2 linked regions of the Maricaulis maris genome follow. The main gene of each other region encodes a partner of the protein of the gene in region 2 in a complex. Links are inferred from orthologs where the notes say so. Each region holds a gene or a part of one and is shown on either strand. Other genes may lie near its edges.

What was found. The genes of interacting proteins can lie anywhere in the genome.
Region 1: the proteins of tsaB (region 2) and tsaD are in contact, whole or in part, in a solved structure (PDB 4WQ4), measured with the Escherichia coli proteins. The link is inferred for Maricaulis maris from one-to-one orthologs.

What each region holds. Positions count from the first base shown.
Region 1 is NZ_AP027270.1:78,352-83,833, reverse strand. Bases 1-2,970 are described here. They hold tsaD (tRNA (adenosine(37)-N6)-threonylcarbamoyltransferase complex transferase subunit TsaD), read right to left. Parts: upstream 2,068-2,970; coding sequence 934-2,067; downstream 1-933. Other genes in these bases: hemC (hydroxymethylbilane synthase), read left to right, coding at 2,105-2,970; AAA969_RS00435 (NAD(P)H-dependent glycerol-3-phosphate dehydrogenase), read right to left, coding at 1-937. In the rest of the region: more of hemC, read left to right, coding at 2,971-3,073; AAA969_RS00420 (uroporphyrinogen-III synthase), read left to right, coding at 3,070-3,807; AAA969_RS00415 (hypothetical protein), read left to right, coding at 3,841-5,148; AAA969_RS00410 (heme biosynthesis protein HemY), read left to right, coding at 5,145-5,482.
Region 2 is NZ_AP027270.1:3,087,545-3,095,489, reverse strand. What follows is about bases 1-2,919. They hold tsaB (tRNA (adenosine(37)-N6)-threonylcarbamoyltransferase complex dimerization subunit type 1 TsaB), read right to left. Parts: upstream 1,826-2,919; coding sequence 1,175-1,825; downstream 1-1,174. Other genes in these bases: AAA969_RS14780 (universal stress protein), read right to left, coding at 2,514-2,919; AAA969_RS14785 (NifU family protein), read right to left, coding at 1,882-2,445; AAA969_RS14795 (GNAT family N-acetyltransferase), read right to left, coding at 717-1,178; AAA969_RS14800 (Fur family transcriptional regulator), read right to left, coding at 260-679; AAA969_RS14805 (TCR/Tet family MFS transporter), read right to left, coding at 1-216. Also shown: more of AAA969_RS14780, read right to left, coding at 2,920-2,990; AAA969_RS14775 (hypothetical protein), read left to right, coding at 3,069-3,695; AAA969_RS14770 (copper chaperone PCu(A)C), read right to left, coding at 3,775-4,320; trpS (tryptophan--tRNA ligase), read right to left, coding at 4,421-5,458; murein biosynthesis integral membrane protein MurJ, read right to left, coding at 5,520-7,064; AAA969_RS14755 ([protein-PII] uridylyltransferase), read right to left, coding at 7,067-7,945. UniProt on the Escherichia coli protein: Required for the formation of a threonylcarbamoyl group on adenosine at position 37 (t(6)A37) in tRNAs that read codons beginning with adenine.

The DNA.
Region 1 (5,482 bases), 3.0 Mb from region 2 along the record:
GTCCGGCGAGAATATCGTTGACCGCTTCGCAGATTGGCATTTCGACGCCATTGCGGCGCGCCAGTTCGACGACCGCCGGAGCGCTGGCCACGCCTTCGGTCACGGCCCGGCGGCTGGCCATGATGGCCTCCAGCGTCGCGCCGCGGCCCAGTTCCAGCCCGCACGACATGTTGCGCGATTGCGGTGAGGAACAGGTCAGCACCAGATCACCCAGACCACACAGGCCACCAAGCGTCTCGCGCTGAGCGCCGAGCGCCAGGGCCAGACGGGTCATCTCGGCAAAGCCGCGCGAAATCAGGGCCGCATGAGCTGACTTGCCGAGCCCCTTGCCCTCGGAAATCCCGCAGCCGATCGCCAGCACATTCTTCACCGCGCCGCCGATTTCGGCGCCGATCAGATCGGTCGCCAGATAGGGCCGGAAACGACTGGTCCCCAGCGCCTCGATCAACGCATTGCCGACACGCTCGTCGGCGCAGGCCAGCGTGACCGCGGTCGGCAGGCCCTGGGCGGTGTCGATGGCAAAGCTTGGTCCGGACAAGACCGCCGGCACTGCGGCCGGGATGGTCTCGGCGAGCACCTGGGTCATCAAGGACAGGGAGGATTGTTCGATCCCCTTGGCACACAGCACGATTGGCAGGCGGGGCCGGGCATAGGGCAGGAAGCCTTCCAGGACCCGGCGCAGATGCTGGGCCGGGGCGACCGCCAAGACGGCGTCGCAGGCATCGAGGTCGGAGATCGAGGTGGTCGCCTCAATCCCCGGATCCAGGGCCAAACCCGGCAGGTAGACCGCATTCTCGTGACGGCTATTGATCGCATCGGTGACATCCGGCTCGAATGCCCACAGCGTAACATCGCGCCCCGCCTTGGCGGCGGTCTGTGCCAGGGCCGTACCCCAGGCGCCGGCGCCGATCACGCCAATGCTCTGATACTCACTCATGCCTTGGGTCCTTTCCGTCCGGAGCCGATGGCCGGGTCCGATTGCGCCGATGCCGCGTCCAGCGGCCAGCGCGCCCGGGCCGGGGCATCCAGCCCGTCAATCTGGCCGCGGGCCAGCTTTTCCAGTCCGACCAGTGCGATCATCGCAGCATTGTCGGTACACCATTTCATCGGCGGGGCGATCAGCCGGAAACCGGCCGCCCCGGCCTCGCCCTCGAGCGCGGCCCGCACCGCCTTGTTGGCGGCCACACCGCCCGCCACGACCAGCGGCATGGGGCGTGCGGTCGCCGGGTAACGCTCGGCAAAGATCGCCAGCGCCCGCCGTGTCCGACGGGCCAGCGCCGCGGCGATCGCCGCCTGCACGCTGGCGGCGAGGTCGGCCTTGTCCTGCTCGGTCGGGGCCTCGAGCCCGTCCCAGATCTGGCGCGCGGCGGTCTTGAGCCCGGCAAAGGAGAAATCACATCCGGGCTTGCCCTTCAGCGGCATGGGCAGGTCAAAGCGCTCGGCATCGCCGTTCTCGGCACAGCGCTCGAGCGCCGGCCCACCGGGAAAGCCCAGCCCCATGACCTTGGCGGTCTTGTCGAAGGCTTCACCGGCGGCATCGTCCAGCGTCGAGCCCAGCCGGTGATAGACGCCAACCTCCTCGGCGATCAGCAATTGGGTGTGACCGCCGGAAACCAGCAAGAGCAGATAGGGAAAGGCCAGTGGCGCCGAGATCCGCGGCGACAGGGCATGCCCCTCGAGATGGTTGACCGCAATCAGCGGCTTGCCGGAGCCAAGCGCCAGCCCCTTGGCCGTCATCAGTGCCGCCATCACACCGCCGATCAGTCCCGGCCCCGAGGTCGCGGCGATACCGTCGAGGTCAGAGACGGCAAGGCCGGCCGCTTCGAGCGCCAGGACCACCAGACCGTCCATTGCTTCGGCATGGGCGCGGGCAGCAATCTCCGGCACGACACCGCCGAACGGCGCATGCGCCTCGGTCTGCCCGAGCACACAATCGGCCAGCACGGTGACGGCACCGTCGGGCGCACGGCGCAGAATCGCCGCTGCGGTCTCATCGCAGCTGGATTCCAGTCCGAGCACGGTCAGTGTGCGCGCTTGCGCTTGGGGCGAGGGGGGCGCTAAGTCCATGGCTGTCCACTAGCCCCAAGACCGGGATGATTGCAACGTGAAGCCGCCGTCAAAACCTCTCGCCATCGCGACCCGCCGCTCACCGTTGGCCCTGGTTCAGGCTCGCGACGTGCAAGCCCGACTGGCCGCGCAATGCCGGCTGACAGGCGCGGCAATCGACGCCCACTTCCCGATTCTCGGCCTGGTTTCGACCGGTGACCGGATCCAGGATCGCACGCTGATCGAGGCTGGCGGCAAGGGCCTCTTCACCAAGGAGATCGACGAGGCCCAGCTGGTCGGGCGCGCCGCCTTCGCGGTGCACTCGATGAAGGATGTCCCGACCACCCTGCCCGACGGGCTGGTGCTGGGTGCCCTGCTGGAACGCGAGGATCCGCGCGACATGCTGATTGCCCGCGGCGGCGAGACCCGCCTGGCCGACCTGCCGGCGGGCGTCACCATCGGCACGGCCAGCCTGCGTCGCCAGGCGCAATTGCTGCACAAACGCCCCGATCTCACCGTCATTCCACTGCGCGGCAATGTCGATACCCGGCTGGGCAAGCTGGCCGAGGGGCCGATCTATGCCACTTTCCTCGCCCGCGCCGGCCTCAACCGGCTGGGCCGTGACGAGGCGCAGCGCGATCCGCTGCAGACCGGCGAGATGCTGCCGGCCGCCGCGCAGGGCGCGGTCGGTGTCGCCATCCGCGACGGCGACGGGCTGGCTGCGGACTATCTGGCCGGCCTGCATCACCGACCCACTGAGCTCGCGGTGACGGCGGAGCGGGCCTTCCTCGCCGAGCTTGACGGCTCTTGCCGAACGCCGATTGCGGCCCATCTGAATAACGTATCCATGGACTTCATCGGGGAAGTTTTGACTCCTGATGGCAAGCAGTGCTGGCGAGAGCAGATCCGATTCGACATGACGACCGCGGACACACATAGCGCCCGGCAGGCCGGGCAAGCCCTCGGACAGGCGGTGCGCCGGGCCGCCGGTGACGACGGTCTTGCGGCCGCCCTGGTGGGCGCATGACGGTTCTCGTCACGCGAGGCTGGCCTGGCGCGGAACGGACCGCATCGGGTCTCCGGCGCATGGGCATCGACCCGATCATTTCGCCCGTCCTCGACATCAATTTCCGGGCCCGCATCGAAACCAGCCTCGACGGTGTCCAGGCGCTGATCTTTACCTCGGCAAACGGCGTCAGGGCCTGGGGGCCGCGTCGCCCCGAACGTGACCTGCCGGTTTATGCCGTGGCCGATGCGACAGCCCAGGCGGCGCGTGATATCGGCTTCAAGAAGGTCTATTCGGCCGAGGGCAATGTGGACTCGCTGGCCAGGCTCATCCGCCGCAAGCTCAAACCGGAGAAGGGCTCGCTCCTGCATGTCCGCGGCATCCATGTTTCCGGCGACCTGTCCGGCGCGCTCAAACCCGACGGGTTCAAGGTCCGTGACGCGATCGGCTATGGTGCCGTCGCCGTTGACGCGCTGGGCGAGGAAGCGATTGCTGCGATCATCTCCGGTGCCCCGGTTTCGGTGCTGATCCACTCGGCCCGCGGTGCCAAGACCTTCCTCGACCTGCTCCGCAAATTCGGCCTCCACCACTGGCTGGGCTCAGTCACGGCGCTGGGCATTTCCGCCAACGCGCTGGCGCCGCTCGAAAGGGCGGGTTTTGGCGCGCTGGTCGTGGCTGCGGCTCCGAATGAAGAGGCGCTTCTGGCACTGCTGGATGATTCATCGGAACTGGCCTCGACAGGCCACGCGTCCTAAGCTGGCGCATCTTCGCGCGAATCATGGGCCGTCATGGCTAATTCCAACGACACACTCGATCCCGAACCGGTCGATGCCGAGTTCGAGCCGGCTGACGACAGCCGTGCAGCGGCTCGCCCTGCGACCAAGCGTGGCGGGAGCGTGTTCGGGCATTTTCTCGTCTTCCTGCTGGCCACGACTGCCGGTGGCGCGATCGGCTTTGGCGCCGCGCGCTACTACCCGGCCGACGCTGGACCTGATGCCGGCGCCGCCGCGGGGCGGGCCGCCCTGACCAGTGAGCTGACCGGGATTGAAACCCGGCTGGCCGCGCTGGAGGGCGAGGACCCGATCCTCGGCCTTGACGACGACGTGGCCGCGCTCGCCGCCCGTATCGAGGCGCTCGAAACCCGCCCCGCACCCGAAACACCGGCCGAAGCGGTCGACCTGTCCGCCATCGAGGCCCGCCTCGCCACCTTGGAATCTGCGCCCGCCCCGGAAACGCCGGCCGGCCCGGCCTTTGATCCGAGCGCGCTTGAAAACCGGCTCGCGGCCGTGGAAACCGCGCAGAGCCTGACAGACGCGCGGGCCCAGCAAGCCCTCGACGCCAGCCAGTCGACAAGCGCGCCCGCTCTGGATCCGCAGATCCTGCAGGCCATGACCGACCGGATCGCGGCAATCGAAACCTCCGTCGACGCCCTTCCGACATTACAGGACAACACGCCGGAGCTGACCCGCCTGTCAGCCGAGATTGCCACGCTGCAAAGCGATCTGGATGCCGTGCGCGGTCTGGCCCAGAGCGCGCAATCAAGTGCCGAGACGGCTGCCGAAACAGCCTCGACGACACCGGCCGATACCGGTCAGGCCTCACGCCAGCTGGCGGCCCGGGCGCTGGCGCTCACTGCGCTGCGGGAAATTGCCCGGACCGGCGACGGCTTCGAAGCGGAACGGGCGGCACTGTCGCGGCTATGGCGGGGCAATACCGATCTCGCCGCCATGGCGGATTATTCCCGCGCCGGCGTTCCCACGGTCGGTGAACTGGCCGACACCTTCCCGGGCGCCGAAATTCGTGCGGCCGCCGGGCCGGGCCGCGTCTTCTTCGGGCTGATCGAAGTGCGTCGGACCGATGGCAGTGACAGCGAGAGCGGACCGCTGGCGATGACCGCCCTGGCGGAACGCAGGCTGGCCGAAAACGACCTGGTCGGCGCCGTGACGATTGCCGAGCGCCTCGAAGGCGAGGCCCTGGAATCCGTGCGCGACTGGCTGATCCAGGCCCGCGCCCGGCTCGACCTCGACCAACGCCTGCAATCACTGCGTGACGCCCTCGCGGCAACGGCCGCCGAGCAGGGAAGCGACCCGACATGATCCGCCTGATCCTCGCCGTCACCTTCGCGCTGCTGACCGCGGCCCTGGGGGCGTTTCTCGCGCTCAATCCCGGCCGCGCCAGCTTTGAATTCCTCGGCGTCCAGACCGAGATGCCCTTTGTTGTCGCGGCAGGCGGGGTGATCCTGTTCGCCTTTCTGATGCTGGTCCTGTGGTGGGCGATTTACCTGTTGTGGACCTCACCGGACAAGGTGAAGGGTTTCATGGGCCGGCGCCGTCGCGAGCAAGGCTATGACGCGCTGGAGAAAGCCCTGATCGCCTCCGCTGCCGGTGATGGTGAAGCCGCCGTGCGCCAGGCCGCCCGTGCTGACGCGCT
Region 2 (7,945 bases):
CAGGCCGCCCACGATCGGCGCGAAAATGAATTGCATCCCGGCATAGGACACCATCAGCCAGGCGCCCAGTACGGCGGCGTTATTCGCCTGAAGCCCGGTCAGCTCCTCGATGAGCTCGGGCATCACGGGAATGATCAGGCCGAAGCCGATCATGTCGATCAACACGGTGATGAAGATGAAGATGACCGCGTGTTGACCGGGCGGGCGGGCAGACATGGCGTTTCCTTGAGGTGGTCCGACCTGGCGCCGGGCCCAGCGCCTAATCGTCGGCGCTCTTGAGTGGTACGCCGTAAAGTTCCAGCCGGTGATCAACAAGCTTGTAGCCCAGCTTGCGGGCAATCGCTTCCTGCAGCCGCTCGATCTCGTCATTGACGAATTCGATGACTTCTCCGGACTTTAGGTCAATCAGGTGGTCGTGGTGCTCGTCACCGACCTCCTCATAGCGCGACCTTCCGTCGCGGAAATCATGGCGCTCGATAATGCCGGCTTCCTCGAACAGGCGAACCGTCCGGTAGACCGTGGCGAGGGAGATACGGGGGTCTTCCTCGGAGGCGCGGCGGTGCAGCTCCTCCGCGTCCGGATGATCATCCGAAAACGAGAGAACACGGGCAATGACGCGGCGCTGATCCGTCATCCGCAGCCCTTTGTCGACGCAAAGCTTCTCGATCTTGTCCGGCATGATCTATCCCTTCGTAGATGGGTCGAGAAATAGGCGGTCACGGGGTCATCTGTCCATCTTTGTGCAGCCATTTTTCGAGGACCAGCGCATCGCTGCCGTCCCGGTAATAGGCCCGCCGACGGCCGATCTCGCCATAGCCCGCCCGCAGATAAAGAGCCTGCGCGCCCGAGTTGCGCGCGGAGACTTCCAGAAAAATTCTGGCAACACCCTGACTAGAAAGAGCCTTTTCCGCCGTTGTCAGCACTTTGTCAGCAAGGCCGAGGCGGCGGTGATCCGGGCTCGTTGCCAGTGTCAGCAACTCTGCCTCGTCCGCCGCGCTGCGAAACAACGCCATGGCAATGATCTCTGTACCGGACCGGCAGGCCCAGCCGGAACAGCCCGGCAGGTTGAGCAGTGACGCGATCTCGCCGCTCGACCACGCGGCCTCGAAGCAGCGGGCGTGCAGCTGCGCCAGATCGCCGGCGCCGGTTGGCCAGACCCGCTCGACCAGCCCCGTCATGTCGGCGACAGGCCGCCGGGGAGCTTGGCATCCGGCGGACGAGCATAGAAAGGCGAGGGAGGGCAGTCCGCCGGCGACAAGTCGGCCGTCATTGCCAGCATCACTCGGGGGTCAAGCTCGGTGACGCCCAACTCTTCGAAACCCGGAGGGAGATGGATCGAGCCGGACCCGGTCACCGCACAATGGGAAAGACCCATCTGCGCCAGTCGCTCAGCAATCCCGGACACCGGACACCGCTCGGCCAACCCGGCTTCGCCGTCAATCCAGACTTGAAGGATGACTTCGCCGCGCTTGGCGTCATGCAGCACGGCAAGAGCCGGGCACGGCCCCGCCTGCTGCGCTAGCACCGCGAGATTGGACAGGCCCAGACATTGGGCCGAACAGGCGAGGGCCAGGCCGCGGGCGAAGGCGACGCCGACCCGCGTACCGGCAAAACTGCCGGGCCCGGTCGTGACCCCGATCCGCGAGAGCTCGGACGCGGCGATACCCGCGTCGGCGAGAACGGCCTCAACCATGGGAGCCAGGCGCTCGGCATGGCCGCGACCGATCGACTCGCTGCGAACGAAGTCGCGTCCGTCCGCAAGGCGGAGCGCTGCGGTGCAGTGTTCACCGGTGGTATCTATCGCCAGCAAGGTCATGCGAGCCATTTAGCGGATAATCACCGTCAGGTCGAAGCTTCCGCGCGGCTTGGCCGGCGGAAGGGTTACTCGACCGCTTCGACCGACTGGATTTCCGGGATGTAGTGCTTGAGCAGGTTCTCGATTCCGGACTTGAGCGTCATCGTCGAGGATGGGCAGCCGGCGCAGGCGCCACGCATTTTCAGACGCACAATGCCGCTGTCAGCAAGGTAGGAGTGGAAGAGGATATCTCCACCATCCTGGGCAACAGCCGGGCGGACCCGGGTATCGATCAACTCGATGATCTCCTTGACCAGGCCCTCATCCTCTCCGGCGTAATTGGCGTGACCACTCTCGCTCTGGGCAGCGCCCATCAAGGGCCGACCCGATTGCAGGCCGTCCATGATCGCTCCGAGCAGGAAGGGTTTGATATGATCCCACTCATAAGCGTCGGTTTTGGTGACGGCGATGAAGTCTTCTCCGAAGAACACACCGCTCACACCATCGACGAGGAAAAGGTCAGCCGCCAGCGGAGCGTCCGCGGCATCCTCCTCACTCTCGAACTCGCGCGGCCCGTCCGGCGCGATCTCGCGACCCGGGAGGAATTTCAGCGTGTTTGGATTCGGCGTGGCTTCAGTCTGGATAAACATGGCAGGGCCTCCTGACTGTCACTTGGCGCTCTTTCGGCCCGCATTCAACCATACTTGGCGTGAGGATATCAGACGAGGGCGTCGATCTCGGCGGTATCCATATCGCCCGGCACGACCGTGACCGGGACGGCACGCCCCGAAAACAGACCCTTCCCGCGGGCCAGAGCGGTGACCATCGGGCCCGGCCCATCGCCATTCGCCGACGTGGCCAGGACCAGCAGCGAAATCAGCGGATCCTCTTCCAGCAATTCAGACAGGACCGTCCGCCGGTCGCCCTCACGCAGAAGCAGCTCCGGACGCTCGCCTGTGATGGCCTCGGCATCTTCGGCCATCGACTCGAGCAGCGTCTCAGCCGCGGTCTCCGCTTCCCGCTTGGCGGTCTCGGCGACGCCGATCCAATGGCTGAAATCACCCGGCTCATGCGTTGCGAGGATGGCGACATGGGCCCCGGTAGCCTGGGCCCGCCGCGCGGCAAAATAGAGCGCAGTCCGACACTCGGAACTGTCATCGGCAACAACCAGGAATTTGCGCGAGCTCTCAGGCATGAAGCGAGTTTGGCGTCTGCCGGACGACACGTCCAGCAATTCATGCTAACCCCCGCTGCGAAAGGGAGAATGATGAGCGTGACCGAACTGAGAGACCGCCGCAATGCCGGCACGCCGGCCCGGATTTTCTCGATCGAGTCGGACGCCCTTGTCTGGCGCGGGATCGGGGATGGTGGAGAGGGCCGCATGGCGCTTGCCAGCGTTCGCCAGGTCCGGTTGGCAATCGCGATGGCGGGCCAGAGCAGCCAGGTCGTCTGCCGGGTCACCGATGACGCGGGTCACGAGGCCGTCTTCGGGTCCATGCGCTGGGCTGGCGTCGGCCAATGGGAGGCCAATGCCCGAGACTTCCGCGATCTTCTCCGCGCCCTCCATCTCGGCCTTCGCGAGCAGCCCGGACCGGTACGCTATCTCGAAGGCTCGACCACATCATTCCTCGCCATCATGACCGGTCTGGGCGCCCTGCTTGCGCTCGTAGGGGCCGGCGCCTTTACCAAACTCTTCCTGATCGATGAAAACGCGATCGGCCTCGCGCTGATACCGGCGATCGCTCTGGGGGTCTGGTTGATGCGGCTGTTTTGGCCGCGGGCCGCCAAAACCTATGACCCGACGACCTACACGGTTGAGACGCCCACTGAAAACCCTGATCCTGCGGGAGAGTCCGATCCGGCGCTGGCAGGAAAAGAGGGTTCGGTAACACCTCGTTAACCCTGCGACCTCGGACTCGAACCGTCAGCCAAAAGACCCGAAGCTTGGTGCCGGGTCGTTAGGGCCTGATGCCCAGCCCCTAATCCTCAGAGACCGAGCCCGGCGGCATGGCCTGGACGCTGAATTCGGCCGGGACCTCGCCGGCCCGTTCAAACACGAGCACACCGGTCACCTGATCCCCCTCGAAGACCGGCGCAAGACCATGCACCATCAGGTGGTTGCCACGCGGCGCGAAAACCATTCGTTCGCCACTCGTCAGGTCCTGCGGGCCGATCGGACGCATCCGCATCATGCCCTGCTCATCCATGCTGTGGCCGTGCATCTCGACCCGCTCGGCTCCATCGATACGGGCTGACAACAACCGGTCCGCTTGACCGTCGGTCAAACGGGCCGAGAAATAGGCTGCCGTCACGTCACGGCCCTGCGGATGCGGCCTGATCCAGGCGTCGCTGATTTCCACAATCGGCGTGACCACGTCGTCCGGCAAGGCCGCCATGGGGCCGTCCGACGCCATGGCATGCAGGCCATCGCCGTGCGGCTCGCCGCTGGCGGCCACGGGTTCGTCCGCCCCGCTACAGGCTGTCAGGGCAAGTGCGAGAGCGGCCAGGGATGCGAACTGTTTCATGATGTCTTCCTTGCGGTAGCCACTGCGCTGCGAACACCGGCTGCGCGATCTGTCCCAGCTTTAGTCCAAGCCGGAGCTTCCGGCGAGTACGGCAAAAAGCCTAGCCCCAGAAACCGATGACCTTCTTGGTTTCATCGACGATCGGCTGGGCGACCGCGCGGGCGTTTTCGGCACCCTTGGTGAGGATCCGGTCGATCTCGGCCTTGTCGGATATCAGGCGGCGATACTCGTCGGAAATCGGTGCGAGATAAGCGACCGCGACGTCTGCCAGAGCCGGCTTGAACGCGCCAAAACCCTGTCCGCCGAACTCGGCGAGAACATCGGCCTTGGTTTGTCCGGTCAACGCCGCGTAGATCCCGACAAGATTGGTCGCCTCGGCGCGGCCATTGAGCTCTTCGACGGTTGCCGGAAGCGGCTCGGGGTCCGTCTTTGCCTTCTTGATCTTCTTGGCGATCATGTCCGCGTCATCTTCGAGATTGATGCGGGAATTGTCGGACACGTCCGACTTCGACATTTTTGCCGTGCCGTCACGCAAGCTCATGATGCGCGCACCCGGTCCCTGGATCACCGGCTCGGTCAGCGGGAAGAAAGCCTCGCCCTTGCCGAAGTCGCGGTTGAAGCGGGCCGCGATGTCGCGGCACAGTTCGAGGTGCTGCTTCTGGTCTTCGCCAACCGGCACTTCGGTCGCCTTGTAGACGAGAATGTCAGCCGCCTGCAGGACCGGATAGGTGAACAGGCCAACGGAGGCGCGCTCCTTGTCCTTGCCGGCCTTGTCCTTGAACTGGGTCATCCGCTCGAGCCAGCCGAGGCGGGCAACGCAGTTCAGGATCCAGGCCAGCTCGGCATGAGCCGGCACGGCCGACTGGGCAAAAATCGTGCTCTTCTCGGGATCCACGCCGGAGGCGATATAGGCTGCGGCCGCCGAGCGCACTGAATCCGGCAAGGCCGCCGGGTCATGCGGCATGGTAATCGCATGCATGTCGACCACGCAGTAGAAACACTCGCGGGTCGGGTCTTCCTGCAGGGCGACCCAGTTCTTCAACGCACCAAGATAATTGCCGAGATGAAGCCGGCCGGTCGGCTGCATGCCGGACAGGACGCGGTGCGGACCTTGGTAATCGGTGGGCGTGTCGCTCATGGGAGGGCCTTGCGGGTAAGACGGATCAGGACAAGCGTCTTAACCAGCGCGAGGCCCGGCCTCAAGAGCGCTTGAGCGCGGCGCGCACCTCGGAGGGTCGCAAGGCGCCGGTCAGAAGCGCCGCCAGGCCATAGACAGCGAGGCCAGCGCCGCACACGACAATCAGGGTGGCGAGGGTCGAGTCGAACAGAATGACGCGCAGCGGGTCAGCATAATGCTCTGCGGTCAGGAGGAAGGCCGCCATGATTGCGCAGGCCGCAATAATGCGCGGCAGCTTGCCGAGGAGTCGCGCATCGGGCTCGAGCAAACCCCGGCGCCGGAGTGTGACGGCCAACAGGATCGTGTTGACCCAGCCGGCAAGCGCTGTGGCGATTGCGAGCCCTGCAAAACCCAGTGGCCCAAAGAAGAGGATCAAGCCGAAAACAAGGTTCACGGCCACGCCGATGGTGGCAAACTTCATCGGGGTCATGGTGTCTTCGCGGGCAAAAAAGCCCGGCGACAGGACCTTGATCAGGACAAAGGCCGGCAATCCGATGGCAAACGGAACCAAGGCCTGGCCGACCATCATGGCGTCCTGTGGCGTGAACGCATCGCGCTCATACAGGCCCGACGCAATGAAGACGGGAATGACAGCCAGCGCCGTCGCCGCCGGCAAGGTCAGCGCCATCGAGATTTCCAGTGCCCGGTTCATCGCGTTTGAGGCGGATTGAAGCTCCCCGGCCCGCACACGGCCAGCCAGGGTTGGCAGGAGGACAACCCCCATGGCAATCCCGACCACGCCCAAGGGCAGCTGATAGAGCCGGTCCGCATAATAGAGCCACGACCGGGCACCTTCCTCGATCGTGGCGATCGACGATGTGACCAGGATATTGATCTGCGTCACGCCCGCCGCCATGGCGCCCGGGATGCCCAGCACGATCAGCCGCCGCACGCCGGGCGTGAGACGGGGCAAGGTCACGCTCATGCGCAATCCGGTCGCCCGGCATGCCGCGAAAAGCCAGATCAGCTGGGCTATGCCGGAGAGACTGATACCAATGGACAAATGCAGCGCCAGGTCCGGTCCCGCCGCCGGCGAAAGCGCGAGGATACCGATCAGGGTCAGGTTCAACAGGACAGGCGCCGCGGCAGCGACCGCGAACCGGCCATGAGAATTGAGTACGCCGCTGAGCATGGCGCTGAGCGACATCATCAGCAGATACGGCATGGTGATCTGGGTAAGCAGAACTGCCAGCTGAAACAGGTCTGGATCGCCGATAAAACCCGGTCCCAGCAGATACATCAGCCACGGCATCAATAGCTGGGCGCCAATGACGATCACGACCATTGCGGTCAGCAGGACCGACATCACCTGTCGCGCAAAAACAGTCGCTTCATCCGGCACGTCGCTCTGCAGCTTTCCGGCATAGAGAGGGATGAAAGCGGAGTTGAACGCGCCCTCGGCAAAAATGCGGCGAAACAGGTTGGGAAACTGAAAGGCCGTCAGAAAGACATCCGTGACAGCGCCGGCCCCGAGCGCCGCAGCCAGCAACATCTCCCGCACCAGGCCGAGCACGCGGCTGACCATGGTCAGCAGACCAACAACTGCCGTGGACCGCAAAAGCCGCATCTCTACCTCAAAACACTGGCCCGGGCGCGGGCGATGCCGCGCTGCGCGGCCTTTTTGTCGAAGGCGGTCTCATTCTCGGAGAACACGGCCAGAAGCCCGCTGCGGATACGTTCGGTGATCGCCTCGTCCACCAGTTTATGGTCGTCGTGAGTGACGTAGAACACGTCGGTTGCCCGTTCGCCATAGCCATCGATCTGGGCGGAAGTGAGCGCAAGGTGCTCGTCGGCGAGAATATCGGCCAGATCCGCCAGCAGGCCCGGGCGGTCGCGACCGGATGCCTCGATGACCGTCGCCTGTTCGGCAATCTCGTTGGAGATCGTGACACTCGGTGTGACCCGGAAGGCCGCATCCCGGCGCTTGAGCGGTGCTGCCGGGTGGCGTCGGACAGTGATCTCGCCCGTTGCCACTTCGCGCAGATAGGCCACCAGAGCCTGGCGCTTGAGCGGGTCATCCCGACCGTAAGGCTGACCCGCCGCGTCCTGGATATAGAAAATGTCAAAAACCTGGTCCGAGGAGGTCGTGTTGATTGTCGCACCGACCACATCGGCCCCGGCCTCGGCAAAGGCGGCGACGATATCGGCGAACACACGCTCGCGATCCGGTGACCAGATCATCACCTCGGTCGCCGCCCGCCGCCGATCGACGCGGACCGCCGCAGAGGTTTGCAAACCGCCCGTACGGGCATGCCGGACGAAGGCCGCGTGACGAAAGCGGTCTTCCTCCGAGAAAGCGGTCCAGTAAGCGTCATTCAATTCCGCCGTCCACCAGGCGGCAAAGTCCGGATTGACCCGCTCGAGGCGTGGCCGGATGCGATTGCGGGCCAGCGCCGCCTTGTCGGCGAGGGTTTCGCGAGCCAGCTGCAGGTTGTCGCCATCACTGGA